Regions from separate parts of the Streptomyces sp. HP-A2021 genome, predicted to be linked through region 3. Evidence: riboswitches for the same ligand, from Rfam matches in the RefSeq annotation. Region 3 holds a riboswitch; each other region holds the start of a gene.

Region 1 (10,380 bases), 1.4 Mb from region 3:
GCGGGCGGCACCGTCCGGGTGGCGCCGATGGACCTCGACGACTGGGGCCGGATGGCGCAGTACAGCGACCCGCTGGGCGGCCAGTTCGCCGTCTGGCAGCCGGGGACGACCAAGGGCGTCGACCTGGTCGACCAGCCGGGCTCGCTGTCGTGGACCGAGCTGATGACGAGCGACGCGGCGGCCGCGAAGGAGTTCTACGGCGGCCTGTTCGGCTGGCAGTTCAGCGACATGGAGCTGCCGGGAGGCGGGGGTACGTACACGCTCATCACCCCCGCGGGACTGCCCGAGGAGCGCATGCACGGCGGCCTCATGGAGATGGGCAAGGAGAACCTGTCGCTGACGAACGGCCGGCCGTACTGGCACCCGGTCTTCGCCGTGGAGGACTGCGACGCCGCGGTGGCCAAGGCCACCGAGAACGGCGGCAGCGTGCAGATGGGGCCCGAGGACGCGGAGGGCGTCGGCCGGCTGGCCGTCTGCGTCGACCCGGCGAACGCGGACTTCGTGGTGCTCACCCCGTCCGGGAGCTGAGCCCGGTGGACACCCCCTGGCGAGCCGGAGCAGCTTCTTGCATATGATGTGCAAATGCACGACATCACCATCAGGCAAGCCGCGGCGGAGGACCTCGACGGGGCCCGGGTGGTGATGCTCGACGCGGTGTACCGCGACTTCGGGACGGGATACGTGCCAGGGTGGCACACCGACATCATCGACCCCTCGTCCTTCTACGTCGTACCGCCGCGGCACACGCTCCTGGTCGCCGTGGACGAGCGGGACGGGACGGTGGCGGCCACGGCGGCCCTGGACGCGCGCGGCCCGGCGCATCCGCCGAACCCGCGCTGGCTGGCCGAGCGGTTCCCCTCGGGCGAGACCGCACAGCTCCGGCGGGTGTACGTGCGCCCCGAGTACCGGCGGCGGGGTCTGGCCCGGCGGCTGGTGGAGGGCCTGCTGGACTTCGCGCGGGCCGACGGTGGTTACCGGTCGGTGTATCTGCACACGTATCCGCACTCGCCCGGTGCGATGGGCCTGTGGCGGACGCTGGGCAAGGTGGTGTGCGACGAGCGGGAGGACGTGCCCGGCGGGGGCAGCGGCGTGGTGCACTTCGAGATCCCCTTCGCCTGAGCGGCGCGGGGACGACGGTGAACCCCTCGATGTCACCCCTGACCAAGAGCCTGGCCGCCCTGCGCGTTGTCGTGCGCGGCGGCGGCCCGACGCTGCTGTGGCGGGTCGTGCTCACGGCCGGCCTGGTGGGCGCGATCGGCCTGCTGCCGTGGCTGTCGCGCACCGACCCGGCGCTGACCGTGCTGAAGGCCCGCTCGGCCGACCGCGACCCGGCCCCCGGGACGCTGCGCGCCATCCGCGACGAACTCGGGCTCGACGACGGCCCGTTGGTGCTGCTCGGCCGCTGGCTGGGCGGGCTGCTGCACGGGGACGCGGGCACGTCGTGGGTCTCCGGCGCCCAGGTGCTGCCCTCCGTCGCGCAGGCGCTCGGCGTGTCGTTGCTCCTGATGTCCGGCGCCCTCGTCGTCGCCGCGGTCACGGTGACGGCCGTGTGCGCCCGTACACTCCGGCTCGGCTCGCGGGGCCGGCTCGGCACGCGCGGGGCCGGCGGCACGGCGACCGCGGTGCTGGCCGCGCTGCCCGAGTTCCTCGTCGCCTCGGTGCTCGCCTCGGTGCTCGGCGTGCAGCTGGGCTGGCTGCCGGCCCTGGGCTGGTACGGGCCGCAGTGGATGGTGCTGCCCTCGCTGGCCCTCGGCCTGCCGGCCGGCGCGGTCCTCGGGCGGATGCTGGACGACCTGCTGCCCGGCGCGTTCGCCGAACCCTGGGCGCTGGCCGCCGCGGCCCGCGGTGTCCCGCCGAAGTCCCTGGCGCGGCGGGCGGTGCGCCGCTGTGTGCCCGGGCTGCTGCCCAACCTGGGCCTGTTCGTGGTCGGTCTGACCGGCGGCTCGGTCGCCGTCGAGCAGATCTTCGACATCCCCGGCCTGGGCCGGCTCACCCTGCAGGCCGCGCTCGCCCAGGACCTGCCCGTCCTGCAGACCGGCACGCTCGCCCTCGTCCTACTCGCGGCCACCGCCGGCGTCATCGCCCGGGTCACGGCCCGGCTGCTGATCGGGCCCGCGCTGCGCGACAGCGCCCTGTCCTCCCTGCACCGGCCGGCCCCGCCCGCGCCCCGCGCCCTGCCCCTGTTGTACGGGGCACTGCTCGCCGCGGTCATCGGCCTCGGCCTGCCGCGCGACGCGCTCGCCCTGGACACCCTCGCCCGGCTGCAACCCCCCTCTCCCGCACACCCGTTCGGGACGGACGCGCTGGGCCGGGACGTCCTCGCCCGCGTCGCCGACGGAGCGCTGAACACCCTCGGCACGGCGCTCGCGGTGAGTGCCGCCGCCCTCGTGGCCGGGTTGCTGCTGGGGCTGCTGCCGCGGCTGTCCGGGCCGCTGGCCGACACCGTCAGTGCCGTACCGCCCGTCCTGGCCGGGCTCCTCGTCGCCGGCGTCACGGGCAGCGGCCCCTGGGCGCCCGCCCTGGCCGTCGGCGTCGTGGCCTGGTCCCCACTGGCCGCCCACACGTCCTCCCTGCTGCGTCAGGAGCGGGCGACCACCCACCTGGCTGCCACCCGTGCGCTGGGCGCCGGGCGTTGGTACCTGCTCCGGCACGAACTGCTGCCCGCCGTACTGCCGCCGGTGGCCCGGCATGCCCTGCTCCGGCTGCCCGGCGTCGCACTGAGCCTCGCCGCGCTCGGCTTCCTCGGCCTGGGCGCGCAGCCGCCGTCCCCCGAATGGGGCCTGCTGCTCGCCGAGAACCAGCCGTACGCCGAACGCGCCCCGTGGGCCGTCCTCTTCCCGGCCGCCGTACTCGCCCTGCTGGGTGCGCTCGCCGTGACGGCCGCCGGCGGCGTACGACTGCCCCGGCGGCGTGGGCGGGCCGACCGCCCTGCGAGGCCGTCCGGCGACCGGGTCGTGCCCGCACCGCGGCAGCGGCCGAACCACGGCGACACCCTCCTGACCCCCGCTCCCCTCTCACCGAGAGAAGAACGATGACAGGCCTCATATCCCGCGTCCTGGCCCGCCGGGCCGCCCCGACGTCCGGCGACGAGACACCCGGCGGCGCGACGCCCAAGGCCGCGCGCGAGAGCACCTGGAGACTCTGGCAGGACCTGTCCCCGCTGCTGCGGCTGCTGATCGTGACCCAGCTCGCCTTCAACATCGGCTTCTACGCCGTGCTGCCGTTCCTCGCCGAGCACCTCGGCACCGCGATCGGCATGGCGGGCTGGCTGGTCGGCTTCGTCCTCGGCCTGCGCACTTTCAGCCAGCAGGGCCTGTTCGTGGTCGGCGGCTCGCTCGTCGACCGCTACGGCGTACGCCCGGTCGTGCTGGCCGGCTGCGTACTGCGGATCGCCGGGTTCGCGTGGCTCGGGTACGCGGAGGCGAGCTGGACGGTGATCGGCGCCGTGCTGGTGATCGGCTTCGCCGCGGCGCTGTTCTCCCCCGCCGTGGAGTCCGAGGTGGCCCGCCAGGCGGTGGTCTGGGAGGAGGAAGGCCACGGCTCACGCACCCGTCTCCTGGGCCTGTTCAGCGTGGCAGGCCAGGCCGGGGCCTTCGTCGGACCGCTGCTCGGCGCGCTGCTGCTCGCCGTCGACTTCCGCACCGCGTGCCTCGCGGGTGCCGCGGTGTTCGTGCTCGTCCTCGCCGGGCACGTGTGGCTGATGCCGCAGCACATCCCCGGCAGGGTACGCGTCCGGGAGGGGGGCGGGGCGCGCCTGCTGCTGCGCAACCGCCGCTTCCTGGCCCTGTGCTGCGCGTACGGCACGTACCTTCTCGCCTACAACCAGCTGTATCTGGCCCTGCCGGACGAGGTGCAGCGCGCGGCGGGCTCCCAGGCGCCGCTGTCCTGGCTGTTCGCCCTGTCCTCGGTGCTGGTGGTGTGCGCACAGCTGCCGGTGACCCGCTGGGCGGGCGACCGGCTCGGCCTGCGCCGCTCCATGACCGCCGGGCTGCTGCTGATCGCGTCCGGCTTCGCGGTGGTCGCCGCGGCGCGCCCCGCCGGCTGGACCGGTACCGCCGGGCTGCTGCCGGCCGCGGGCTTCGTCGTACTGCTCACCGTGGGGCAGATGCTGGTCGTGCCCGCCGCCCGAGCCTGGGTGCCCGACCTCGCCGAGGAGGGCCGGATCGGCCTCTACATGGGTGCGCTGTCGTCGGTCTCGGGCCTGATCGTCCTCGCCGGCAGCGCGGCCACCGGCTCCCTGCTCGACACGGGCCTCCCGGCCGCCGTGCCCTGGCTGGTGCTCGCGGCCGTACCCGCCCTGGCGGTGGCACTGCTGCCGCGCCGGGAGGAACGGGCGCAGGGGGCGGGCGCGACGGCCTGACGGCACGCGCAGACGCGGGAGGCGGGCACGCGGAGACCCGACAGCAGGCGGAGACGCGGGGGCCGGGCACGCGGCAGCCCGACCACAGGCCAGGCGCAGCAGGCGGGGGCGCGGCAACCTGACCCAGGCCCAGAGGGGCGGAGCACGCGACGGCCCGACGGCACGCGCCCGACGACCGCGCAGACGCGGGAGGCAGGCGCGCGGCGGCCCGATCCGGCGCCCGCCGGCAGCGGGGAAAGGCGTGGCAGCCACAGCCGTGGCAACCCCGCGCGCCGCAGCTTCACCCCGGCGGGACGGTCCTCCGCTCCCCGATTTCCGGGACCGTACCGTCCCACGACACCGCACCGGGGAACTGTGGTCACGCGGCGCCAGTATCCTGGGTCGGCTGCGGCACCCCCCACCAACCCCCGCTCCGACGCGGGGAGTTGCGGCCTGCGGCGAGGACCTTCCCACGAGCATAGGACGAGGACGAGTGCTGCTAGCGGGCCGCTACCGGCTGGACGTTGAGATCGGGCGCGGCGGAATGGGAGAGGTCTGGCGTGCGTACGACGAGACACTCGCCAGAGCGGTGGCCGTCAAGCTGCTGCTGCCCCAGGACACCGACGCCACGGCGGCCTCCCGGTTCCGCCTGGAGGCCCAGACGGCCGGGCGTCTCAACCACCCCAACCTGGTAGGGGTGCTGGACTTCGGCGAGTACGACAACCGGCTGTACCTGGTGATGGAGCTGGTCGAGGGCGACAGCCTCGCCCGGGTGCTGTCCGTCTCCGGCGCGCTCCCCGCTGAGCGCGTGGCGCAACTCGCCGCGCAGGCCGCCGCGGGACTCGCCGCCGCGCACCAGCAGGGCATCGTGCACCGGGACGTCAAACCCGCCAACCTCCTGCTGGACGCGGGCGGCACACTGAAGATCGGCGACTTCGGCATCGCGCGCTTCCTCGACGACCCGGGCGCCGCGCTCACCGCCACCGGCCAGATCGTCGGCACCGGCCTCTACCTCGCGCCCGAACGGGCCCTGGGCCGGCCCGCCGGTCCCGCCTCCGACATGTACTCCCTGGGGTGCGTGCTCTACCAGCTCCTGAGCGGCCGCCCCCCGTTCCAGGCCGACACCGCCGTCGCGCTCCTCCACCAGCATCTCGACAACGCCCCCGTACCTCCCCGGGAACTCGGTGTCGCCGGTCTGCCGCCCGCCTTCGAGAGCTACCTCCTCGCCCTGCTCGCCAAGCAGCCCGAGGACCGGCCCACGGCGCAGCAGGCGGCCGAGTGGTTCGCCGGCGGCGCCTGGCGAGGGCTGCCCGAGCCGCTGCCGGAGGCTGCGTCCCCGGTGCCGTCCGCCGGGCCGAGACCGTACGCGGCAGCCGACACCGGCGCCCCGGCCACGTACGCGCTGCCCACGGGGTCTCGTACCGCCCGCGGCGGGCGTTCCCGTCGCGCCGCGCCCCGAGGCGGTCTCGGCGACCACCGGAGAACGGCAGCGGTGGTGGCCGCGGCGGCCGTCTTCCTCGCCGCGATGCTCGCCGGCATGCTGTGGTTCTCGCCCGACAACACCGCGACGGAGGGCACAGAACCCGACGCGTCCCCGTCCGCGAGCAGCCCGGCCGCCCCCTCGCCCGGCGGCTCCGCCGCCTCCGCCGACCCCCTGGCCTCCGCCCCGGCGGCCGCCACGACTCCGACCGCCGGCGCAGTGGCCGATGTCACCCCCTCCGCCACGGCACCCGATTCCCCGACCCCGGCCGAAGCGACGACCGCCTCCGAGAGCCCGGCGCAGGAGACGAACAGCAGCCCGCCGGAGAAGACGGACAAGCCCAAGCAGGAGCAGGCTCCGCGGTCCTGGGGGAACGGGGAGGACGAGGACGACGAGGGTGACGACTGAGCCGTCCTGCGCCGGTGTGTGAGCGGTCGCCCCCTCACGCGCCCCTCCGCGCGCCCCCTCGGCTGGCTTGTCATGGCCCTTATCTCGGCATTACTGTCACCACGCCTTGGTGAACGGGAAATCCGGTGTGATGCCGGTGCGGCCCTCGCCACTGTGATCGGGAAGTCCGGCTCCAGCCCTAGCGGGCAGCCACTGGGTCCTCACGGACCCGGGAAGGCGGAGTACGGGCGGTGGGACCCGTGAGCCAGGAGACCGGCCAAGGCGCGTCAACCATCCACGAGGTGCTGGAGAGGGTCTGCTGAGCCATGCACATTGCCGAGGGTTTCCTGCCTCCGGCGCACGCGGTCGCCTGGGGCGTCGCGTCTGCGCCGTTCGTCCTCCACGGGGTCCGGTCGCTCACCCGTGAGGTGCGCGAGCACCCCGAGAGCACCCTGCTCCTCGGCGCCTCAGGCGCCTTCACGTTCGTCCTGTCCGCCCTGAAACTGCCGTCCGTCACCGGCAGCTGCTCCCACCCCACCGGCACGGGCCTGGGCGCCATCCTGTTCCGGCCGCCCGTCATGGCGGTGCTGGGCACCATCACCCTGCTCTTCCAGGCGCTGCTGCTCGCGCACGGCGGTCTGACGACGCTCGGCGCCAACATCTTCTCCATGGCGATCGTCGGGCCCTGGGCCGGTTACGCGGTGTACCGACTGCTGCGCCGCTACGGCGTGCCGCTGATGGTCGCCGTGTTCTGCGCCGCGTTCGTCGCCGACCTGTCCACCTACTGCGTCACCAGCGTGCAGCTGGCGCTCGCGTTCCCCGACCCGGGCAGCGGGTTCCTGGGCGCGCTCGGCAAGTTCGGCTCCATCTTCGCCGTCACCCAGATCCCGCTCGCGGTGAGCGAGGGACTGCTGACGGTGCTCGTGATGCGGCTGCTGGTGCAGTCCAGCAAGGGCGAACTGACCCGGCTGGGTGTGTTCCTGGCCGAGAAGGAGTCCCGGAGCGAGACCGAGGCGGTGGCCCGATGAGCAGGAACACGAAGATCAACCTTCTGCTGCTGCTCGCCGTGGCCGCGCTCGCCGTGCTGCCGCTCGCGCTCGGCCTCGGCGACCACAAGAAGGAGCCGTTCACGGGCGCCGACGGCGAGGCGGAGACGGCGATCACCGAGATCGAGCCGGACTACAAGCCCTGGTTCTCACCCCTGTACGAACCGCCGTCCGGTGAGATCGAGTCGGCGCTGTTCTCCCTCCAGGCGGCCCTCGGCTCCGGTGTCCTCGCCTACTACTTCGGCCTGCGCCGGGGCAGGCGGCAGGGTGAGCAGCGGGCGCGGGAGCGGGACTCCGAGAGCCGTGCGGCCGGGGGCGCCGCCGAGGAGTCCACGGCCGAAGGGGCCTGAGCCGCGTGCTGCCGATCGACGCGGCGGCGCACAGCAGTCGCTGGCGCCGCCGCCATCCCGTGGACAAGGCCGTGCTCGGGCTGGGTCTGACCCTGCTGGCGATCTCGCTGCCGCCCTGGCCGGGCGCGGCTCTGGTGCTGCTGACCGCCCTGGTGGTGCTGCTGGGTCCGGCGGGCGTGCCCTGGCGCCGGCTGTGGCGGGCCTACCGGGTGCCGCTGGGTTTCTGCGTGACCGGCGCGCTGACGCTGCTCGTGCAGGTCGGCGGGCCGGGCGGCTTCGTCTCCCTCGCCGGTGACGGGCCGGTCCGGGCCGGGGAGTTGCTGCTGCGCACCTCGGCGGCATCCCTGGGGGTGCTGCTGTTCGCGTTCACCACGCCCATGTCCGACCTGTTGCCGCGGCTGGTCCGGGCCGGGGTGCCCGCGCCGGTCGTCGACGTGGCGCTCGTGACGTACCGGATGAGCTTCCTGCTGCTGGACTCCGTGCGCCGGGTCCGTGACGCGCAGGCGGCCCGGCTCGGGCACACCACGCGGGCCGCCGCCTGGCGTTCCCTGGGCGGTCTCGGCGCCACCGCGTTCGTCCGGGCCTTCGACCGGGCGGTCCGCCTCCAGGCCGGTCTCGCCGGGCGCGGCTACGACGGCACCCTGCGCGTCCTGGTGCCCGAGGCCCGTGTCTCCGTCCGCTTCACGACGGCCAGTTGCGTACTCCTCGCGGCGCTGGCCGTCCTCACCTTCGTACTGGAAAGGCCGCTGACATGAGCGAGCCCGCCCTCGTCGCCCTGCGGGGCGCGTCCTTCGCCTACGAGGACGGCCCGGCCGTGCTCAGCGGCCTCGACTTCGGGATCCGCGAGGGTCGCGCGCTCGCGCTGCTCGGCCGCAACGGCAGCGGCAAGACCACGCTGATGCGGCTCCTCAGCGGCGGACTGCGGCCCCACGAGGGCCGGCTGACGGTCGACGGGCAGCCGGTGACGTACGACCGCAAGGGCCTGACCCGGCTGCGGACGACCGTCCAGCTGGTGGTGCAGGACCCGGACGACCAGCTCTTCGCGGCGTCCGTCGAGCAGGACGTGTCGTTCGGGCCGCTGAACCTCGGCCTGGACGACACGGAGGTGCGGGCGCGGGTGGCGGAGGCGCTCGCCGCCCTGGACATCACCGCCCTGGCCGACCGGCCCACCCATCTGCTCTCCTACGGGCAGCGCAAACGCACCGCCATCGCGGGCGCGGTCGCCATGCGCCCCCGTGTCCTCATCCTCGACGAGCCGACGGCCGGGCTCGACCCCGACGGCCAGGAACGGCTCCTCAGCACGCTCGACGGACTCCGTGCGGCCGGCACCACGGTGGTGATGGCCACCCACGACGTCGACCTCGCCCTGCGCTGGGCCGACGACGCGGCGCTCCTCACCCCGTCCGGAGTCCGCACCGGGCCCGCTCCCGTGGCACTGGCCCGCCCCGACCTCCTCCAAGAGGCGGGCCTGCGGCTGCCGTGGGGAGCCGCCGCGGCGGAACTCCTCCGCGCGCAGGGGTGGCTGACGGGCACGGAGCCGGGGCCGCGAACGCCCACGGAACTCGCCGCCCTCGCGGCCGGACGGCTGGGCGCGCCTGGAGTCTGAGGGGCGCCCGGAGGCCTCGGTCAGTCGAAGTAGGACTCGAGTGAGCCGCGGCGCCGGACGTCGAGCGTCGCGCAGTGGAACGAGCCGCCGAACGGCGCGTAGTGCAGCAGGTCGCACGGGATCGGCTCGAAACCCCACTTCTCCAGGGCGCGCAGCATGCCGGTGTGGTGCCGCTCCGCGATCACCCGCCGTTCGTCGATCATGAGCACGTTCATGCTGAGCCACTGGCCGCACATCGACGTGACCTTGAGCAGCGTCTCGTCGATCGGGTCGGGCTCGGGGGCGACCAGGACGTCCCAGGAGCTCAGGATGCCGGGCAGCCGGTCGACGTCGACGTACTCCGGGTTGACCAGCACCTTTCCGGGCGCGAGCAGGACGAAGGTCGTGTCGATGTGCATGGGCGTACGGCAGCGGCTCTCGATCTCGTGGATGCGGTACCCCTGCCCGAGATGGCGGCGCAGCCAGTCGATGCCCATCCGGTTGGTGACGTTGCTGCGCGTGACGAAAAGGTCCCGCCCGGCCCGGACGAAGTCCGCCGCGTCGAAGACCGGCTCGAACTCGGTGAGGATGTACCGCATGGGCTCGCCGTCCTTCGGCACCTGGAAGTCCGGATCGAACAGTTCGTCCGTGAGCTGCGGCCTGGGTGCCGCCGTCCAGCGCGCGCCGCGGCGGAAGTAGTCCTTGAGGAGCGGGCGGTAGGAGTGGGTCTCGAAGTACCGGCACGGCCAGGCCATCGGAGTTTCGATGATCTCGTCGCCGATCACGAGCATGCTGTCCCGCGGACAGGTGTTGCAGAAGCCCCGGGAGGACCAGTCGGGGGTGGCGAAGCGGCGCCGGTGGTCGACCACGTCCGGCCGCCTGACCGTGACGCCGAGGGACTCCAGCAGGGCGACGAACCCGTCGATCTCCTGCTGCGCCTGCTCGACGAGCACGCGCGGGTACCGGAAGCCGGCGGCGAGTCCCTGCAGCCGCCCGGCCCAGGGCGGCACGTTGCAGCTCACCACCGGGTGGTCCGAAGGGATCGTCGCGCCCTCGAGACGCCCGACGATGATCTCCTCCAGCGGATCCCACTCGGTGTGCGAGTTGACCGGCGAGACGAGGCGCTCCACGTCCGCGGCCGTCGCGGCCGGCGTTTCGGGCCTCTCCATGATGGCCATGCTCACCACCTTCGG
Region 2 (10,380 bases), 680 kb from region 3:
GCCAGCCGGAACCGGCGGCGGGTGCGCGTGCCGAGGGTGTCCAGGGCCTCGCCGACCGCTCCGCCGTACGCCCGGATGAGTCCGCCCGCGCCGAGCTTGACCCCGCCGAAGTAGCGCGTGACGACGGCGACGACGTACCGCATGTCGCGGCGCAGCAGCATCTGGAGCATGGGGACGCCGGCGGTGCCGCCGGGTTCGCCGTCGTCGCTCGCCTTCTGGACGGAGGCGTCGGCGCCGATGACGTAGGCCCAGCAGTTGTGGGAGGCGTCGGCGTGCTCCTTGCGGACCGTGGCGATGAAGTCCTGCGCCTCCTGCTCGGTGGCCGCCGGGGCGAGGGCGCACAGGAAGCGGGAGCGGTTGACCTCGGTCTCGTGCACGCCGGCGCGGGCGACCGTGCGGTATTCGTCCTGCATCCGGCCACCCTATGCGGGGGCCCAGGGACGGACCGGAGCGGCCGGGGCTACTTCTTCGCGCCCCGGGGCACGGTCATGGACGTGAGCAGCGCCGCGCCGGGGGTGAGGGCCCGCCAGGTCGTGCCGTGCCAGGACAGTACGGCGACGGCCGAGGTCGGGAACTTGGTGCGGACCCGCTCCAGCGTGTCGTCGAGGCCGTCACCGGCGAGCGCCAGGACGAGTTCCTCCAAGCCCGGGTTGTGCCCGATCAGCAGCAGTGTCTCCACCTCGGCGGACACCTCGTGCACGACGGCCAGCAGACCGGCGGGGCTCGCGGCGTACAGGCGCCGGTCGAACCGGACCGGCGGGGGCGTGCCCCACTCGGCGGCGGCCAGTTCCCAGGTCCGGCGGGCGCGTACGGCGGTGGAGCACAGCGCGAGGTCGGGCAGGCAGTCGGCCTCGGCCAGGGCCTGTCCGGCCGCGGGGGCGTCGCGGCGGCCACGCGGGGCCAGCGGGCGCTCGTGGTCGGCGACGTCCAGAGGCCAGGCGGACTTGGCGTGCCGCAGCACGACCAGGCGGCGCAGCGGGCCCGCTCCGGCGCGCTTCATCATGACGGGGCTCCCAGATCGCGGGTGAGTTCGAGGCCGAGGAGCCGGTCGGCGTAGGCGTAGGTCTCGAACCGGGCGCCGTCCGGCAGATCCGGCTCGTTCTCCACGCCCCGCAGCACGTCCAGCACCCGGGGCACGTCCAGGTCGTCGTCCCAGGCGTCGCGCAACCGCCGGCGCACGTCGTCGGGCACGGGCCGGGAGGGCCGCCGGGCCCAACGGGCAACGGCACCGCGCCACCGGGCGAGGGTGGCCTGGGCCTCCCCGAGGACGTCCGCCTCCAGCCGGACGGGGGCGCTGTGGTGCCGGGCGAGCAGGGCGAGGCGCAGGACGGCGGGGTCGACACCGCCCAGCGGACCGGATCCCACCGACTGGTCGCCCGGCGGGTTCGACGCTGCCGGCTCACCGGCCGGCAGGCCCGACCCCGCCGACTCACCGCCCGGCAAGCCCGGCTCGCCCGACCGACCGCCCGACAACCCCGGCTCGCCCGACCAACCACCCGGCAAGCCCGGCTCGCCCGACAAGCCCGACCCCGCCGACTCACCACCCGACAAACCCGAATCGCCCGACCAACCGCCCGACAAGCCCGACCCCGCCGACTCACCACCCGACAACCCCGGCTCCCCCGACCGACCACTCGGCGGGGTCGACTTCGTCGACTCACGGGCCTGCGGGTCCGGCTCGGCCGGGCGGCCGCCCGGTGGACCGGACTTCGCCGCTTCACCGACCGGCAGGCCCGACCCCGCCGTCTCGCCGACCGACGTGGCCGATCCCGGCGTCTCCACGGGAGCGACGGCGATCCGCACCCCGTCAGGCGCTGTCCCGCCCTCGACGGTGACATGGACGATCTGGGCCTCGCCCAGCCCGGCGCCGACGTCGGGGCTGTCCTCGAAGGGGCGGATCCCGAGGGCCGTGGCGTCCGCGCGCAGCTCGGCCTGGCGGTGCCCGCCGGTCAGCAGGGCCCACACCGGTGTGCCGCCGAGCTCCAGCGCCCGCACGAGCAGGTCCGCCACGAGCAGCACCCGCAGGTTCGTCAGGTCGGAGCCGGGCGCGTGCACTTCGACACGGGTCAGGCCCCGGCGGGCCGGAGCGGCGTCGACCGGCTCGCCGGTCCGGGCGTCGATGATGCGCAGCACGAGGCGAGCGTAGGCCGGGTGGGCGGCACACGCAGGCATGTGCGGCTTTTTCCGGCCACCGTGGCGAGAACACCCCACCAATGGCGTGCCGGACGGACCAGGTCATCGAGGCGGGGATCGCCCCACGAACGGCGCGCCGGTCCGTGAGACCACCACGCCGGAAACCGCCCACCAACGCCACGCCCGTCGGGCCAGACACCACCACACCGGAAACCGCCCGGCCGACGACGCGTTTATCGGGACAGACCACCATGGCGTGAATCGCCCGCCCACCCCGCCTGCCGCGGGGCCGCTCAGCCCAGCGTCCCCAGGAACCGCACATGCGGCCGCTGCTCGGGGCCTTCACGGCTGACGGCGGCCCGCACCCCGTAGACCTCGGCGATGAGTTCCTCCGTCAGGACGTCGCCCGGAGCGCCACCCGCCACGACCCGCCCCGCGCTCAGCACGACGACCTCGTCGCAGTACATCGCCGCGAGGTTGAGGTCGTGCAGGGCGACGACGGTGGTGACCGGCAGGCCGGTGACCAGGGCGAGCAGGTCGAGCTGGTGGTGGATGTCGAGATGGTTGGTGGGCTCGTCCAGGAGGAGTTCGCGGGGTTCCTGGGCGAGCGCGCGGGCGATCTGCACCCGCTGGCGTTCGCCACCCGAGAGGGTGTGCCAGGGCTGGTCGGCCCGGTCGGCGAGGCCGGTGCGCTCCAGGGCCTCGCGCACGGCCCGTTCGTCGTCCGCCGAACCGGGCGTCCAGGCCCGGCGGTGCGGCACGCGGCCCAGCCGTACGACGTCCACCACCGTCAACTCGACCTGCGTGTCGGCCTGCTGCTCGACCACGGCGAGCCGGCGGGCGACGGTGCGGCGGGGCAGGTCGCCCAGCGGCGTGCCGTCGAGGGTGACGACTCCGGCGGTCGGCGTGAGCAGCCCCGCCAGCAGCCGCAGCAGCGTGGACTTGCCGGAGCCGTTGGGACCGAGGACGCCGACGGTGGAGCCGGTCTCCGGCGCGAGGACGACACCGTCGAGGATGAGGCGTCCGTCGGCACGGCGACCGACCCGGTCGGCCCGCAGCCCGGCGCCGGACACCGCTGCTTCCGCCGCCCTGCTCACCGCACCCTCCGTGTCCGGTACAGCACCACCACGAACGCCGGCACCCCGATCAGCGACGTCACGACTCCCACCGGCACATCCTGGGGGTCCAGCACCGTACGGGCGAGGGTGTCCACCCACACCAGGAACACCGCTCCGGCGAGGGCTGTGACCGGCAGCAGCCGGGCGTGCCCGGGACCGGTCAGGGCCCGCGCGGCGTGCGGCAGGACCAGCCCGACGAAGCCGATCGCCCCCGCCGAGCTGACCAGCGCGGCCGTGAGCAGGGCCGTGACACACAGCAGCACGAGGCGAGTGCGGGCCACGGACACCCCGAGCGCGGCCGCCGCGTCCTGCCCGAAGGCGAAGGCGTCGAGGGTACGGGCGTACGACAGGCACACCACCAGCGTGACGGCCAGGACGGCCAGGCACAGCCACACGTCGGTCCAGCCCGCGCCGCCGAGCGAGCCGAGGAGCCAGAACAGCACGCCCCGGGTCGTCTCGGCGTCGGCGGCGGTCATCACGACGAAGGAGGTGAGCGCGGAGAAGAGCTGCATGGCGGCGACGCCCGCGAGGACGACCCGGTCGGTGGTGCCGCCCAGGGTGTGGCTGAGCAGCAGCACCAGCGCGAAGGACACCAGGGCGCCGAGGAACGCTCCCGCGGACACCGAGACGGCACCGCCGCCCAGTCCCAGGACGACGACCACGACCGCGCCGGTGGAGGCGCCGGAGGACACCCCGAGCACGAACGGGTCGGCGAGCGGGTTGCGCAGCAGCGACTGCATCACCGCCCCGCAGACGGCGAGCCCGGCCCCGCACACGGCCGCGAGCAGGGTGCGCGGCAGCCGCAGCTGCCAGACGATCCCGTCGCGGATCGGCGTCAGGTCCGAGCTGCCGAGCCCGAGGTGGGCCGCGACGACGGACCAGACGTCCGCGATCCGGATGTCGGCCGGGCCGACGGTGATCGCCAGGGCCAGGGAGACGACCAGCAGCAAGGCGCCTGCGACACCGAGCGCGGGCCCGCGGACGGTCACTTCACGAGCCCGAACTCGCGCAGTCCGGCGGCGACCTGTTCCACGCCCTCGACCGTGCGGATGGTCGGGTTCATGGCCTGCCCGCTGAGCAGCACGTACCGCTTGTGCCTGACCGCGTCCATCTTCTTGGTGACCGGGTTGGACTCCAGGAAGGCGATCTTCTTCGCGGCCGACTCGGCGGTCTGCGACTTGCGGGTGAGGTCGCCGATGACGAGGACGTCGGGGTCGCGGTCGGCGACCGTCTCCCAGTTGATCTGCGGCCACTCCTCGTGCGTGTCGTCGAAGACGTTCTTGGCGCCGAGGGCCCGGGTGATGATGCCGGGCGCCCCGCAACATCCCGCCATGTAGGGCGACTCGGAGTTGGCGAACCAGTACAGGAGAGTGACGTCGGAGGCGTGGATGCCCCGCGTGGCCTTCGCCATGCGCCGCTGGAGGGAGGCCACGAGCCTGTCTCCCCGTTCCTGCACCCCGAACACGGTGGCCAGGTCGCGCACTTCGCCGTAGATGGTGTCGATGCCCAGCGCCTTGTCGCGCGCGCCGTCCCCGTCGCCGGAGTTGTCCTTGCCGGCGCAGTCCGACGGGGAGACGTACGTGGGGACGCCGAGCTTCTCGAACTGCTCCCGGGTGGCGACGCCGCCCTTGCCGAGGGTGGAGACGAAGGACGCCGCGACGAAGTCGGGGTCGGCGTCCAGGACCCGTTCGAAGGACGGGTTGTTGTCGGCGATGCGCGGCACCTTCGCGTTGGCCTTCGCCAGCCCCTTCATCACGGGGTCGGTCCAGGTGGCGGTGCCCGCGAGACGGTCGGCGAGGCCGAGGGAGAGCAGGATCTCGGTGGTGCCCTGGTTGAGGGAGACGGCGTGCTTCGGCGGGGTCTCGACGCGCACCTCGTGGCCGCAGTTGTCGAGGGTCACGGCGGCCTTGGCGGTGGTGGCCTTCGAGTCGCCGCAGCCGGTCAGGAGCAGGGAGCCGGCCGCGAGCAGGGCGGCGGCACGGGCGGGTCGGGCGAGGGGCACGGAAACCAGTCCTCAGTCGTCGAGGGCTCGATCGCGGAGCCCGGTCGTACGGTGCTCCCCCGCCGCGCACGGCCGCGGGGGCCGCCAGCAGGTCTTCGGACTCGGGTTCGTCCGGTGCGGAGCGCCTTCCCGGACGTCACACGTGCCGTCCAGTGGCCGAGGCCCCGCCCGTCCCCCTCACCGCTGCGCGTCAGTTCCGGATTCGCACCGGATTCCCTGACCCACGTACATGGGTTCGACTGGCCTCGGCAAGCTATCACGGAGGGCGCGGGGGAATCACCGCGCGCCCTGCGCCGTTGCACGGAGAGCAGTGCGACAGCAGTTTTCCGCGACATCCGAGGAGGCCGCAGGTGTACGGCGACGAGGCAACGGTCCGCAGGATTCTCACCGAGCTCGGCGACACCTGGGCCGTGGTGGGCCTGTCGTCGAACCGGCAGCGCGCGGCGTACGGCGTCGCCGCCGTGCTCCAGCGCTTCGGCAAGCGCGTCGTGCCCGTGCATCCGAAGGCGGAGACGGTGCACGGCGAGCAGGGGTACGCCAGTCTGGCGGACATCCCCTTCGACGTGGACGTCGTGGACGTGTTCGTGAACAGCGATCTCGCCGGAGCGGTCGCGGACGAGGCGGTCGCGAAGGGCGCGCAGGCCGTGTGGTTCCAGCTCGGCGTCATCGACGAGGCGGCGTACGACCGGACCCGCGCCGCGGGCCTGGAGATGGTGATGGACCGCTGCCCGGCGATCGAGATCCCACGGCTTCCTCATCACCGCGTACAGAACTCCTGAAGCGCTTTCCAGGAAATACCCGCGCCGGGTCAAGGCTGCGCAACTCGTCTTCTACCGCTGGATAATCGATTCCTAATCTGAGGCCTCTTGCTCGCAGAACTCACCGAGTTCTTTTATGAGAGGCCCCTTGATTCATGGTGAGCGTCGACCAGGCAGCAGCGGGGGTAAAGGGGGGCCCGGGCGGATTGCGCCGGGACGTCGGACTGATCGGGCTCATGTGGGCGTCGGTCGGTTCCATCATCGGCTCCGGGTGGCTGTACGGAGCCGAGAAGGCGGTCGTGGCGGCCGGCCCCGCGGCGATTCTGTCGTGGCTGATCGGCGCGGTCGGGATCGTACTGCTGGCCCTGGTGCACGCGGAACTCGGCGGCATGTTCCCGGTCGCGGGCGGCACGGCACGTTATCCGCACTACGCGTTCGGCGGACTGGCCGGCATGTCCTTCGGCTGGTTCTCCTGGCTCCAGGCGGCGACCGTGGCACCGATCGAGGTCGAGGCCATGATCGGCTACGCCGGGCACTGGCACTGGGCGCAGGGTTTCCAGCACGCCAAGGACGGGACGCTCACGACCAGCGGGTTCGTCGTCGCCGTGATCCTCATGGCCGTGTTCGTCGTGATCAACTTCCTCGGCGTGCGGCTCCTGGCCCACACCAACAGCGCCGCCACCTGGTGGAAGGTGGCCGTGCCGCTGGCCGCGATCTTCATCATCGCGGCCGGCAACTTCCACCCGGGCAACTTCACCGAGCACGGCTTCGCCCCGTTCGGCGCCCATGGCGTGCTGAGCGCCGTCAGTTCCAGCGGCATCATCTTCGCCCTGCTGGGCTTCGAGCAGGCGATCCAGCTGGCGGGCGAGAGCCGCGACCCGGCCCGTGACCTGCCCCGTGCGACGCTCGGCTCGGTCGCCATCGGAGCCGGGATCTACGTCCTGCTCCAGATCGTCTTCATCGCGGCCCTGCCGCTGGCCTCCTTCGCGCACGGCTGGACCAAGCTCGACTACCCCGGTATCAGCGGCCCTTGGGCGGGGCTGGCCACCCTGCTGGGGCTCGGCTGGCTGAGTGTGGTGCTGTATCTGGACGCGGTCGTCTCCCCCGGGGGCACCGGCCTGATCTACACCACCGCCACCTCCCGCGTCTCCTACGGCCTGGCCCGCAACGGCTACGCGCCGAAGATCTTCACCCGCACCGACGCGCGCGGCGTTCCGTGGTTCGGCCTGATCGTCTCCTTCGTGACCGGCGTGGTCTGCTTCCTGCCGTTCCCGAGCTGGCAGCAGCTGGTCGGCTTCATCACCTCGGCGAGCGTGCTGATGTACGCGGGTGCCCCGCTGGCGTACGGCGTCTTCGCCGACCGGCTGCCGCACCGCGAACGGCCCTACCGCCTGCCCGGCGGGAACGTCATCTCCCCGCTGTCGTTCGTCGTGGCCAACCTCATCATCTACTGGTCGACCTGGGACACGCTGTGGCGACTGGGCGTGGCCATCGTCCTCGGCTACGTCCTGCTGGGCGGATACGCCTGGTACGCAACCCGCAAGGGCCTGCCCGACGCGCCCCGGCTCGACTGGAGGGCCGCCCAGTGGCTGCCGGTCTACCTGCTGGGCATGGGCGTCATCTCCTGGCAGGGCGGCTTCGGCGGCCAGGGGCACATCGGGCTGTGGTGGGACATCGTGGTCATCGCGGTGTTCTCCTTGGCGATCTACTACTGGGCCCGGGCGTCGGCGTCCCGGCCGGAGGAGATCGAGCGGGGCATCGGGGAGGTGGCCGTCACCGAGGTGCCCGTCCACTGACACCGGCCCTACCCGGCCGGCGCCTCCATAATGAGCGCATGACCCAAGCCTCCCCGCCTCTCAACTCCGGCGCCCCGCAACGCTTCCCAGTCGTTGTCGTGGGCGCCGGTCCCGCCGGGCTGACCGTCGGCAACATCCTGCGGGCCGCGGCCGTGGACTGCCTGGTGCTGGAGACCGAGACCCGGGAGTTCATAGAACAGCGGCCCCGGGCCGGAGTCATCGAGGAGTGGGCCGTGCGGGGCCTGGAGAAGCGGGGCCTCGCCCGGAACCTGCTGGACCGCGCGGAGCTGCACTCCGCGTGCGAGTTCCGCTTCGACGGCGAGCGGTACCGGTTCCCCTACGGCGAGCTGACGGGAAGTCACCATTTCGTCTATCCGCAGCCGTTGCTGGTGACGGACCTGGTGCGCGAGTACGCCGACGTACGCGGCGGGCAGATCCGCTTCGGGGTCCGGGACGTGCGGGTGCACGACATCGACACCGACCGGCCGTCGGTGTCGTACACCTGCCAGGAGACGGGTGAACAGCGCACCGTGCACTGCGACTTCGTGGCCGGCTGCGACGGGGCGCGCGGGGTGACGCGGGCCGCTCTGCCGCCGGAACGGGTGCGTGTCGCGCGGCACGACTACGGCATCGGCTGGCTGGCCCTGCTCGCCGAGGCTCCGCCGTCCGCCGACTGCGTGCTGTTCGGCTGCCACGCCAGGGGGTTCGCCGGGCAGATGCCCCGCAGTCCGGAGGTGACCCGCTACTACCTCCAGTGCCCGCCGGGCGACGACCCGGAGAACTGGCCGCACGAGCGCGTCTGGGCGGAGCTCCAGGAGCGGCTCGGGGCGTCCGGTGTGCCGCCGCTGACCGAGGGGCGGCTGATCGAGAAGCGTGTGCTGGACATGCACGACTACGTGGTCGAGCCGATGGTGTCCGGCCGGCTCTTCCTCGCCGGTGACGCGGCCCATCTGGTCGCCCCCATCGCCGCCAAGGGCATGAACCTCGCGCTGCACGACGCCTTCCTGCTCGGCGACGCCCTGGTGGCCCGTCTGACCAGTGGGGACGACAGCGGCCTCGGCGGCTACGCGGAGGCGTGCCTGCGGCGGGTGTGGGACTACCAGGAGTTCTCGCAGTGGCTGTCCGAGGTGTACCACGGCACGGCGGCGGGCGACCCGTTCCGCGCGGGCACCACGCTCGCCCGGCTGCGCCGCCTGTTCACCTCGCCGGCGGCCGCCGCGGCCTTCGCCGAGCAGTACCTGGGGACGGCCGCGCGGTACTGATTCAGTCGTGCAGGGGCCGGTCGGTGAGCCGGTGGTCGGCCACGTTCAGCGCCTCGTCCACGAGCCGGCGCAGATGGCCGTCGCGGAGCGAGTAGATCACCCGGCGGCCCTCCTTGCGCGTGTTCACCAGGCCCGCGAGACGCAGTCGCGCCAGGTGCTGGCTGACGGCGGGCCGGGCCGCCCCGCACCTGTCCGTGAGGGTCGTGACGTCGGCCTCTCCCCCGGCCAGCGCGTGCAGCAGCGTCAGCCGCGTGCGGTCGCCGAGCAGGGCGAGGAGTTCGGCGGCGAGCGCGAACTGTTCCTCGCCGGGGCTGCGCGGATGCGCATCGTGCGCAGATGACAGGTGCATGCGTGCGCTCATACGCACATAATGGCCCCATGGGCGTGTGGACGTCCACTCGCGCGCACCGGAAGGAGACCCACGTGAGCGACCGGCACGAGCACTCCCACCCGCACGAGCACTCCCAGCCGCACGGCCACGGGCACCGGCACGGCCTGCTCCACCGGTTGACCCACCTCCTCACCCCGCACTCCCACGAGACGGCCGACAAGGTCGACTCCGCCCTGGAGTCGTCGGCCCGCGGGATGCGGGCGCTCTGGGTCTCGCTCGCGGTGCTCGGCGTGACGGCCCTGGCCCAGGCGGTGGTGGTGGCCGCCTCCGACTCGGTCGCGCTGCTCGGGGACACGGTCCACAACGCGGCGGACGCGCTGACCGCCGTCCCCCTCGGGATCGCCTTCGTTCTCGGCCGGCGCGCGGCCACGCGCCGCTTCACCTACGGTTACGGGCGGGCCGAGGACCTGGCGGGCCTGGTGATCGTGCTGACGATCGCCGCGTCGGCGGCCTTCGCGGGCTGGACGGCGATCGACCGCCTCCTCGACCCGCGCCCGGTCCAGCACGTCTCGGCGGTCGCCGTGGCAGCCCTCGTCGGTTTCGCGGGCAACGAGTGGGTGGCCCGCTACCGCATCCGCGTCGGCCGTGCGATCGGCTCGGCCGCGCTGGTCGCCGACGGACTGCACGCCCGCACCGACGGCTTCACCTCACTGGCCGTGCTGCTGGGCGCCGGCGGATCGGCCCTGGGCTGGCAACTGGCCGACCCGATCGTCGGGCTGGCGATCACGGCGGCGATCGCGCTGGTGCTGCGGGACGCCGCGCGGGAGGTGTTCCGCCGGGTGCTGGACGCGGTCGACCCGGCCCTGGTGGACCGGGCCGAGCGGGCACTGGCCGAGGTCGCCGGGGTCCGCGGGGTCGGTGAGCTGCGGCTGCGCTGGATCGGTCACCGGCTGCGCGCCGAGGTCGCGGTCGTGGTGGAC
Region 3 (10,380 bases):
CCTCTTCGACGGGTCACTCGATCGGCTGAAACAGTTCGCGCGCGGCGCCTAGCCTTCGGGGCGCGGGGAGCCCAAGGAGGACGGAACGACAGTCCTCGTTTGCGGACACCCCTGCGCCCCTCCCAGTTCATCTTCCGTTCACTCGGGTTACCTACGTTCGACGGGCCAACGACCTCGAACGATTGCCTGGGTAAATGGAAAGCTTCTCGCTGATCCTCGCGATTGTGGTGGTAACCGCACTCGCGTTCGATTTCACGAACGGTTTCCACGACACCGCGAACGCGATGGCCACGACCATTTCCACGGGCGCCATGAGGCCCAAGGTCGCCGTCGCCATGTCCGCCGTCCTCAACCTGGTCGGCGCCTTCCTGTCCGTGGAAGTCGCCAACACGATCTCCAAAGGCCTCGTCGACGAGGCCGGCATCCGTCCCGAGGTCATCTTCGCCGCCCTGGTCGGCGCGATCCTCTGGAACCTGCTGACCTGGCTGGTCGGTCTGCCGTCCAGTTCCTCGCACGCCCTGATGGGCGGCCTGATCGGCGCCACGATCGCCTCGGCGGGCGTCGGCGCGGTGCACGGCGACGTCCTGGTCACCAAGGTGCTGATCCCGGCGATCGCCGCCCCGGTGGTCGCGGGCATCGCGGCACTGCTCGCCACCCGGCTGACGTACTCCCTCGGCAAGAAGGCCGACGGCAAGGCCTCCGAGAAGGGCTACCGGGCGGGCCAGATCGCCTCCGCGGGCCTGGTCTCGCTGGCCCACGGCACCAACGACGCCCAGAAGACGATGGGTGTCATCACCCTCGCCCTGGTCGCCGGCGGCGCCGTCGCCCCCGACTCCGACCCGCCCATGTGGGTCATCCTCTCGGCGGGTCTCGCGATCGCGCTCGGCACGTACCTCGGCGGCTGGCGCATCATCCGCACCATGGGCAAGGGCCTGACCGACCTCCAGCCGCAGCAGGGCTTCGCCGCCCAGACCAGCGCGGCCACGGTCATCCTGGCCTCCTCGCACATCGGTTTCTCCCTCTCCACCACCCACTCCGTGTCCGGCTCGGTGATGGGCGCGGGGCTCGGCCGCAGGGGCGGCGTCGTCCGCTGGTCGACGGCGACGCGGATGTTCGTCGCGTGGGGTCTGACGCTGCCGGCGGCGGCCCTGGTGGGCGCGCTCGCCGAGTACGTCACCGGCTTCGGCAGCTGGGGCACCGCGGTGGTGGCCGTCTTCCTCGTGGCCTCCAGCGCGGCGATCTGGAAGATCTCGCGGCGTGAGGTCGTCGACCACACCAACGTCAACGACGCCGACGAGGCGGAGCCGGCCGGTGTGGTGACCACGGCGATGGCCGCGGTGACCCCGCCTCCGGCGGGCACGGCGACGGAGGACCCGGTGCCGTCGTTCCCGGCTCAGGCCGCCGCCGAGCGGACGCCCTCGACGACCACCACGGTCTGACCCCGCCGACCGGTAACAAGGAAGAGTCTCCGATATGAAGATCGACTGGGCGGCCCTCGGCTCCGTCTTCGGCGTCAGCCTCGTGGTCACCGTGGCCCTGGTGGGCCTGTTCACCCTCGGCATCACCGGCCTGTCCCGCCGCGAGCGGGCGGCCGCGGAGGGCGGGTCCGCGGGGCTCGCGGTGACGGGCGCGTACGCGTGCTTCGCGGCGTGTGCGGCTGCCGTGGGATACGGGATCTATCTGATCGTGGCCTGATCACGATCGACTCCGCCGGGCGGTACGGGACTTGGGTCCCGTACCGCCCGGTCGTCGTGTGGTGGGGGGACACCAACTCGGTGTCAGAGCGGCGGTGTGGGCTTCTCCACACTCTCCCCTCGCAGGTCAACGGCAAGTTGACGGCTGTTCCCGGCCGTGGTGGACTGCCGGGGCCAGTACGGCGGCAGGAGAGGAAGCCGGTGCGAGTCCGGCGCGGTCCCGCCACTGTCACCGGGGTAGCAATCCCCGGGAGCCAGGAACTCTCACCGCCGGTCTAGTCGAACCAGGGCGTGGACACCCTGAGTGAGGACATATCGCCATGCGCGGCTGCCGATCGAGGTTCAGTACCCCACCCCTGCCTGCCCCAGCGGCCGGCTGAGCCCATGGGTGCCGGTCGCGTCTTCGCGTACGGCGCCGCCGCCGGTCTGATCGGTGACCTGCTGCTCGGCGATCCCCGCCGGGGGCATCCGGTCGCCGTGTTCGGGCGGGCCGCGGGCGCCGTGGAACGGGTGTTGTGGCGGGACCACCGGGGGTGGGGCGCGCTGCACACCGCGGTGTGCGCCGGAGGTGCCGTCGCGCTCGGGGGCGTCGCCGCCCGTGCCGTGCGGGACTCCGCCGTCGCGTCCGCCGCGCTGACGGCTGCCGCCACCTGGGCCGTGGTCGGGGGGACTTCACTCGCGCGGGAGGCCCGGGCCATCGGGCGTGCCCTGGAGGCGGGGGACGTCGAGGGGGCCCGGGCGCGGCTGCCGCATCTGTGCGGGCGGGATCCTCAGGCGCTCGACGCCGACGGGATCGCCCGGGCCGTGGTCGAGTCCGTCGCCGAGAACACCTCCGACGCGGTCGTGGGGGCGCTCGTGTGGGGGGCCGTCGGCGGTGTGCCGGGACTCGTCGGGTTCCGGGCCGTCAACACCCTCGACGCCATGGTCGGGCACAAGTCGGCCCGGTACCGGCGCTACGGGTGGGCCTCCGCGCGGCTGGACGATCTCGCGGGCTGGCCCGGGGCCCGGCTGACCGCCGTGCTCGCGGTCCTGGCAGGAGACGATCCACGGGCAGCGGTGCGCGCCTGGCGTGCCGACGCCGCCAAGCATCCGAGCCCCAACGCCGGGCCCGTGGAGGCCTCGTTCGCGGGGGCGCTCGGGGTGCGGCTGGGCGGGACCCTGTCGTACGGCGGGCGCGTCGAGCACCGGCCCGTGCTCAACGGGTCCGGGCGCGCCGTCCGCACCCGGGACATCGAACGGGCCGTACGGCTGTCCAGGCGGGTCGGCTGGCTCGCGCTCGGCGTCTGTGTCGCCGCGCGCCGCATCGCGAAAGGGCGTACGTCATGACGGGCGGTGGACTCCTCGTCGCCGGTACCACCTCCGACGCCGGCAAGAGCGTCGTGACCGCCGGGATCTGCCGGTGGCTGGTGCGACAGGGCGTCAAGGTCGCGCCCTTCAAGGCGCAGAACATGTCCCTCAACTCCTTCGTCACGAAGGAAGGGGCCGAGATCGGGCGCGCGCAGGCCATGCAGGCGCAGGCCTGCCGTGTCGAGCCGACCGCGCTGATGAACCCGGTGCTGCTCAAGCCCGGTGGCGAGAGCAGCAGTCAGGTCGTGCTGCTGGGCAAGCCGGTCGGGGAGCTGAGCGCACGCGGGTACCACGGGGGACGACAGCAGAAGCTGCTCGGAACCGTGCTGGACTGTCTGGAGCAGTTGCGGGGCACGTATGACGCGGTGATCTGTGAGGGGGCGGGCAGTCCCGCCGAGATCAATCTGCGCCGGACCGACATCGTCAACATGGGGATCGCCCGGGGCGCCGGGATCCCCGTGCTCGTCGTCGGCGACATCGACCGGGGCGGTGTCTTCGCCTCGTTCTTCGGGACCGTCGCCCTGCTGTCGCGCGAGGACCAGGAGTGCGTCGCCGGGTTCCTCGTCAACAAGTTCCGGGGGGACGTGTCCCTGCTGGAGCCGGGGCTCGACATGCTCAAGGGACTCACGGGACGGCCCACGTACGGCGTCCTGCCCTTCCGGCACGGGCTGGGGATCGACGAGGAGGACGGGCTGCGGGTCTCGCTGCGGGGGACGGTCCGGGAGTCCGTCGTCGCACCGCCGGTCGGCGAGGACGTGCTGCGCGTCGCTGTCTGTGCCGTTCCGCTGATGTCCAACTTCACGGACGTCGACGCGCTGGCCGCCGAACCCGGTGTCGTCGTGCGGTTCGTGGACCGGCCCGAGGAACTCGCCGACGCCGACCTCGTCATCGTGCCCGGGACCCGGGGGACCGTCCGTGCGCTGGAGTGGCTGCGGGAGCGGGGGCTCGCCGAGGCCCTGGTCCGCAGGGCCGCCGAGCAGCGGCCCGTCCTCGGGATCTGCGGCGGCTTCCAGATCCTCGGCGAGCACATCGAGGACGACGTGGAGAGCCGCCGGGGTCATGTCGAGGGGCTCGGGGTCCTGCCCGTGCGGGTGCGGTTCGCCCCCGAGAAGACCCTCACGCGGCCGGAGGGCGAGGCCCTCGGGGAACGCGTCGAGGGCTACGAGATCCATCACGGCGTCGCCGACGTCACCGGAGGGGACCCCTTCCTGGACGGCTGCCGGGTCGGCCAGACCTGGGGCACTCACTGGCACGGCTCGCTGGAGTCGGACGGGTTCCGGCGGGCCTTCCTGCGCGAGGTGGCGGCCGCCGCGGGGCGCCGCTTCGAGCCGGCGCCCGACACCTCGTTCGCCGCGCTGCGCGAGGAGCAGCTCGACCGGCTCGGCGACCTGATCGAACAGCACGCGGACACGGACGCGCTGTGGCGGCTCATCGAGTCGGGCGCGCCGCGAGGACTGCCCTTCATTCCACCGGGAGCGCCCGCATGAGCACTGTGTTGTTGTTGTCGACCGCCGACACGGACCTGCTGGCGGCCCGGGCCGCCTCCGGTGCCTCGTACCGGATCGGCAACCCGACCCGCGTGGACGTCCGGGAGGAGCTTCCCGCCCTCCTCGACGGCGCGGACATCGCCGTCGTACGGCTGCTCGGCGGCAAGCGGGCCTGGGAGGACGGGCTCGCCGCGCTGAGGGCGTCCGGCGTCCCGACCGTGCTGCTGGGCGGCGAGGCGGTGCCCGACGCGGAGCTGATGGCCGAGTCGTCGGTGCCGGCCGGTGTCGTGGCGGAGGCGCTGAAGTACCTCGTGGAGGGCGGGCCGGACAACCTCACCGAGCTGGCGCGGTTCCTGTCCGACACCGTGCTGCTCACGGGCGAGGGGTTCGCCGCGCCGCAGCGGATGCCGGAGTACGGCGTCCGGGGCGAGCGTGCACGGGTCGAGGGCCGGCCGACCGTCGGCGTGCTCTTCTACCGGGCGCATGAGCTGAGCGGCAACACCGCCTTCGTGGACACCCTGTGCGACGCGATCGAGGCGCGGGGCTCCAACGCGCTGCCCGTGTACTGCGGTTCGCTGCGCGGGGCCGACGCGGGGCTGTACGAGATCCTCGGGCGGGCGGACGCCCTCGTCGCCACCGTCCTCGCCGCCGGCGGCACCCACGCCTCGCAGGCCTCGGCGGGCGGTGACGAGGAGTCCTGGGACATCGGCGCCCTCGCCGAGCTGAACATCCCGGTGCTGCAAGGGCTGTGCCTGACGTCCTCGCGGCGCGCCTGGGAGGCGTCCGACGCCGCCCTGTCCCCCATGGACGCCGCGATGCAGGTGGCGATCCCGGAGTTCGACGGGCGGCTGATCACCGTGCCGTTCTCCTTCAAGGAACAGGGCGCGGACGACGTGCCCGTGTACGTGGCCGACCCGGAGCGGGCCGCGCGGGTGGCCGGGATCGCCGTACGGCACGCCCGGCTGAAGCACAAGGCGAACGCCGACAAGCGCCTCGCGCTGGTCTTCACCGCGTACCCGACCAAGCACTCGCGCGTCGGCAACGCCGTCGGGCTGGACACCCCGGCCTCGGCGGTGCGGGTGCTGGACGCCCTGAAGGACGCCGGATACGGCCTCACCGAGTACCCGGACCACGGCGACGAACTGATCCACCGGCTCATCGAGGCCGGTGGGCACGACGTGGAGTGGCTGACGGACGAGCAGCTGGCCGCCGCGCCCGCGCGGGTGCCGCTGGCGGACTACCGGGCCTGGTTCGACAAGCTCGACCCGGAGCTGCGGGACGCCATGACCGAGGCGTGGGGCGAGCCGCCGGGCGGCCTCTACGTCGACGGGGACGACATCGTGCTGGCGTCCCTGCAGTTCGGGAACGTCGTGGTGATGATCCAGCCGCCGCGCGGCTTCGGCGAGAACCCCATCGCGATCTACCACGACCCGGACATGCCGCCGTCCCACCACTACCTGGCGGCCTACCGCTGGCTGGAGAACAGTTTCGGCGCGGACGCGATCGTCCACATGGGCAAGCACGGCACGCTGGAGTGGCTGCCCGGCAAGGGCCTCGGGCTCAGCGGTGGGTGCGCCCCGGACGCCGTGCTCGGGGAGCTGCCGCTGATCTACCCGTTCATCGTCAACGACCCGGGCGAGGGCACCCAGGCCAAGCGGCGCGGGCACGCCACGGTCGTCGACCACCTGGTGCCGCCGATGGCCCGCGCCGACACCTATGGCGACCTGGCCAAGCTGGAGCAGCTCCTGGACGAGTACGCGCTCGTCTCCGACCTGGACCCGGCGAAGGCCCCGGCCGTGCGCGCGCAGATCTGGACCCTGGTGAAGGCCGCCGAACTGCACCACGACCTGCATGTCGACGAGCAGCCGGACGACGAGGCGTTCGACGAGTTCGTCATGCACATCGACGGCTATCTGTGCGAGATCAAGGATGTGCAGATCCGCGACGGCCTGCACATCCTGGGCGGCGGCCCGGTCGGTGAGCCGCGCGTCAACCTCGTGCTGGCGGTGCTGCGCGCCTCGCAGGTGTGGGGCGGGCAGGCCGACGCGCTGCCCGGGCTGAGGGCGGCGCTGGCGGAGCACTTCGGGCTGGTGGAGAAGGAACTGCTGGCCGAGCCGGGCGCTCCGGTGAAGGTGCCTGCGGAGCTGACGGAGCTGGTGGCGGGCCCTGCGCGCACCGCCGCCGACGCCATCGACCTGCTGGAGCAGTTGTGCCGGCGGATCGCGGAGGGCATGGAGGAGCGCGGCTGGGCGGTCGCCGAGGTCCCGGCGCTGGTCCGGGAGGTGCTCGGCGGGGACGTCGCCGACGCCGTGGCGGTGCTGGAGTTCGCCTGCACGGAGGTCGTGCCGCGGCTGGCCAGGACCACCGACGAGATCGGGCACATCCTGCGGGCCCTGGACGGCGGTTACGTCCCGGCCGGCCCCTCCGGCTCGCCGACCCGCGGCCTGGTCAACGTCCTGCCGACGGGACGCAACTTCTACTCCGTCGACCCCAAGGCGATCCCGTCCCGGCTGAGCTGGGAGGTCGGGCAGTCGCTCGCGGACTCGCTGGTGCAGCGGTACCTGACCGACACCGGTGAGTACCCGAAGTCCGTCGGCCTGACGGTGTGGGGCACCTCGGCCATGCGCACCCAAGGTGACGACATCGCCGAGATCCTGGCGCTGCTGGGCTGCCGGCCGGTGTGGGACGACGCCTCGCGCCGGGTGACCGGGTTCGAGGTGATCCCCCCGGAGGAGCTCGGCCGGCCGCGCATCGACGTGACGGTCCGGATCTCCGGCTTCTTCCGGGACGCGTTCCCGCATGTGGTGGGGCTGATCGACGACGCCGTCCGCCGGGTCGCCGAGCTGGACGAGCCCGCCGAGCAGAACTACGTCCGGGCGCACGCCGACGAGGACACCGCCGAGCACGGCGACCGGCGCCGGGCGACCGCCCGGATCTTCGGCTCCAAGCCGGGGGCGTACGGGGCGGGTCTGCTGCCGCTGATCGATGCCCGCAACTGGCGCTCCGACGCGGACCTCGCCGAGGTGTACGCGGTGTGGGGCGGCTACGCCTACGGGCGGGGGCTCGACGGGCGGGCCGCGCGCGGGGACATGGAGACGGCGTTCCGGCGGATCGCGGTCGCCGCGAAGAACGTCGACACGCGCGAGCACGACCTCGTCGACGCCGACGACTACTTCCAGTACCACGGCGGCATGGTCGCCATGGTCCGCCATCTGACGGGCGCGAGCCCCGAGGCGTACGTCGGGGACTCGGCCACCCCGGACCAGGTGAAGACCCGCACGCTGGGCGAGGAGACGCACCGGGTGTTCCGCGCCCGGGTGGTCAACCCGCGCTGGATGGCGGCCATGCGGCGGCACGGCTACAAGGGCGCCTTCGAGATGGCCGCGACGGTGGACTACCTGTTCGGGTACGACGCCACAGCCGGGGTCGTGGACGACTGGATGTACGAGAAACTCAGCGCCGAGTACGTCTTCGCCCCGGAGAACCGGGAGTTCATGAAGACGTCCAACCCCTGGGCGCTGCGCGGCATCACCGAGCGGCTGCTGGAGGCCGCCGACCGCGGACTGTGGGCGGAGCCGGACGCGGAGACGCTGGACCGGCTGCGTGCCACGTACCTGGAGCTCGAAGGCGACTTGGAAGGTGACGAGAAGTGAGCACCCCGTTCCCGTTCACGGCCGTGGTGGGCCAGGACGACCTGCGGCTCGCACTGCTGCTGAACGCCGTGTCGCCGGCGGTCGGCGGTGTGCTGGTGCGCGGTGAGAAGGGCACCGCCAAGTCGACGGCCGTGCGGGCGCTGTCCGCGCTCATGCCGGAGGTGGACGTCGTCCCCGAGTGCCGCTTCTCCTGCGACCCCGCCTCCCCCGACCCCGTCTGCCCGGACGGGCCGCACGCGCCGGGAACCGCCGGGCAGTCCCGTCCGGCCCGGATGGTCGAACTGCCCGTCGGCGCCTCGGAGGACCGGCTGGTGGGCGCGCTGGACATCGAGCGGGCGCTGTCGGAGGGCGTGAAGGCCTTCGAGCCCGGCCTGCTCGCCGCCGCGCACCGCGGGATCCTCTACGTGGACGAGGTCAACCTCCTCCACGACCACCTGGTCGACCTGCTGCTGGACGCGGCGGCGATGGGCGCCTCGTACGTGGAACGCGAGGGCGTCTCCGTACGGCACGCGGCCCGGTTCCTGCTCGTCGGCACCATGAACCCGGAAGAGGGCGAGCTGCGGCCGCAGTTGCTCGACCGGTTCGGGCTGACCGTGGAGGTCGCGGCCTCGCGGGAGCCCGACCAGCGGGTCGAGGTCGTCAGGCGGCGGCTCGCCTACGACGCCGATCCCGACGGCTTCGCCGCCCGGTGGGCGGACGAGGAGGCCGATGTACGGGCGCGGATCATCGCGGCGCGGGAGCTGCTGCCGTCCGTGCGGCTGGGCGACGGGGCGCTGCGGCAGATCGCGGCGACCTGCGCGGCCTTCGAGGTGGACGGCATGCGCGCCGACATCGTGATGGCGCGTACGGCGACCGCGCTGGCTGCCTGGGCCGGGCGTACGGACGTGCTCGCGGAGGACGTCCGGCAGGCCGCGTTGCTCGCGCTGCCGCACCGGCGGCGGCGCAACCCCTTCGACGCGCCGGGGCTGGACGAGGACAAGCTGGACGAGACCCTGGAGGAGTTCTCCGGGGACGACGACCCGGACCCGGATCCGGACCAGGGGCCGGACGGGCCCGACGGAGGCGGCGGGGGCGGCGGGCAGCCGGAGCCCGACGAGGGCCCCCAGGGCGATGACACCGGGGCTCCGCCCGAGGCCGGGGAGAACGGGCAGCCGCAGCCGTCGGGCGCCGGTGAGCAGTCGGCCGTACGGGCTGCCGAGCCGTTCCGGACCAAGGTGCTGAGCGTGCCCGGGATCGGCGAGGGTGCCGCCGGGCGGCGTTCGCGGGCGCGCACCGAGCACGGGCGGACGACCGGGTCCCGGCGGCCGCGGGGCGCGCTCACCAAGCTGCACCTGGCGGCGACCGTGCAGGCGGCGGCGCCGCACCAGCGGGCGCGCGGGCGGTCCGGGCCGGGTCTTGTCGTGCGCCGGGACGACCTGCGGCAGGCGACCCGCGAGGGGCGCGAGGGCAATCTCGTGCTGTTCGTCGTGGACGCCTCCGGGTCGATGGCGGCGCGGCAGCGGATGAGTGCCGTGAAGGGGGCCGTGCTGTCGCTGCTGCTGGACGCGTACCAGCGGCGCGACAAGGTGGGCCTGGTGACGTTCCGGGGTTCGGGGGCGGACGTCGCGCTGCCGCCGACCTCGTCGGTGGAAGCGGCGGCGGCCCGGCTGGAGTCGCTGCCGACCGGCGGGCGTACGCCGCTCGCCGCCGGGCTGCTGCGCGCGCACGACGTACTGCGGGTGGAGCGGCTGCGGGACCCGGCGCGGCGGCCGCTGGTCGTGCTGGTGACGGACGGGCGGGCCACCGGAGGCCCGGAGCCGGTCGCCCTGGCCGGGCGGGCGGCACGGCTGTTCGCGGCCGAGGGCGTCGCGTCCGTCGTCGTGGACTGCGAGGCCGGGCCGGTGCGCCTCGGGCTCGCCGGGCAGCTCGCCGGTGAGCTCGGCGGCACCGCCGTGACGCTGGACGAGCTGCGGGCCGACTCGATCGCCGGGCTGGTCAGGGATGTGCAGGGGACTTCGAGGAGGGCCGCGTAATGCCGCAGGGACAGCCGAGTGTCATTCCGGACGACGGTCTGACGACCCGACAGCGCCGGAACCGGCCGCTCGTGGTCGTGCACACGGGCGTCGGCAAGGGCAAGTCGACGGCCGCCTTCGGGCTCGCGCTCAGGGCCTGGAACCAGGGCTGGCCGATCGGGGTGTTCCAGTTCGTCAAGTCGGCGAA

The links. Region 3 has a riboswitch for cobalamin ahead of MQE23_RS34180 (cobalamin biosynthesis protein). Riboswitches for the same ligand answer to the same signal wherever they lie in the genome.
Region 1: linked by a shared signal. The riboswitch ahead of MQE23_RS40140 (energy-coupling factor ABC transporter permease) and the one ahead of MQE23_RS34180 (cobalamin biosynthesis protein) in region 3 are both predicted to bind cobalamin.
Region 2: linked by a shared signal. The riboswitch ahead of MQE23_RS37245 (ABC transporter substrate-binding protein) and the one ahead of MQE23_RS34180 (cobalamin biosynthesis protein) in region 3 are both predicted to bind cobalamin.

What each region holds. Positions count from the first base shown of each region.
Region 1 is NZ_CP094344.1:8,918,331-8,928,710, reverse strand. Features, by position in the region: gene MQE23_RS40165 (VOC family protein) at 1-528, shown strand, start outside; gene MQE23_RS40160 (GNAT family N-acetyltransferase) at 583-1,119, shown strand; gene MQE23_RS40155 (ABC transporter permease subunit) at 1,149-3,035, shown strand; gene MQE23_RS40150 (MFS transporter) at 3,032-4,360, shown strand; gene MQE23_RS40145 (serine/threonine-protein kinase) at 4,833-6,227, shown strand; cobalamin riboswitch at 6,296-6,503, shown strand; gene MQE23_RS40140 (energy-coupling factor ABC transporter permease) at 6,533-7,234, shown strand; gene MQE23_RS40135 (energy-coupling factor ABC transporter substrate-binding protein) at 7,231-7,602, shown strand; gene cbiQ (cobalt ECF transporter T component CbiQ) at 7,608-8,357, shown strand; gene MQE23_RS40125 (ATP-binding cassette domain-containing protein) at 8,354-9,208, shown strand; gene MQE23_RS40120 (amidinotransferase) at 9,229-10,356, opposite strand.
Region 2 is NZ_CP094344.1:8,239,287-8,249,666, reverse strand. Features, by position in the region: gene MQE23_RS37275 (YigZ family protein) at 1-413, opposite strand, end outside; gene MQE23_RS37270 (histidine phosphatase family protein) at 461-1,003, opposite strand; partial or broken gene MQE23_RS37265 (hypothetical protein) at 1,000-1,338, opposite strand; partial or broken gene MQE23_RS37260 (hypothetical protein) at 1,771-2,133, opposite strand; gene MQE23_RS37255 (ABC transporter ATP-binding protein) at 2,427-3,206, opposite strand; gene MQE23_RS37250 (iron chelate uptake ABC transporter family permease subunit) at 3,227-4,240, opposite strand; gene MQE23_RS37245 (ABC transporter substrate-binding protein) at 4,237-5,253, opposite strand; cobalamin riboswitch at 5,322-5,512, opposite strand; gene MQE23_RS37240 (CoA-binding protein) at 5,604-6,032, shown strand; gene MQE23_RS37235 (APC family permease) at 6,167-7,807, shown strand; gene MQE23_RS37230 (4-hydroxybenzoate 3-monooxygenase) at 7,846-9,069, shown strand; gene MQE23_RS37225 (metalloregulator ArsR/SmtB family transcription factor) at 9,071-9,430, opposite strand; gene MQE23_RS37220 (cation diffusion facilitator family transporter) at 9,493-10,380, shown strand, end outside.
Region 3 is NZ_CP094344.1:7,561,876-7,572,255, reverse strand. Features, by position in the region: gene MQE23_RS34195 (lysozyme) at 1-52, shown strand, start outside; gene MQE23_RS34190 (inorganic phosphate transporter) at 195-1,439, shown strand; gene MQE23_RS34185 (hypothetical protein) at 1,474-1,695, shown strand; cobalamin riboswitch at 1,839-1,978, shown strand; gene MQE23_RS34180 (cobalamin biosynthesis protein) at 2,079-3,020, shown strand; gene MQE23_RS34175 (cobyric acid synthase) at 3,017-4,528, shown strand; gene cobN (cobaltochelatase subunit CobN) at 4,525-8,181, shown strand; gene MQE23_RS34165 (putative cobaltochelatase) at 8,178-10,193, shown strand; gene cobO (cob(I)yrinic acid a,c-diamide adenosyltransferase) at 10,193-10,380, shown strand, end outside.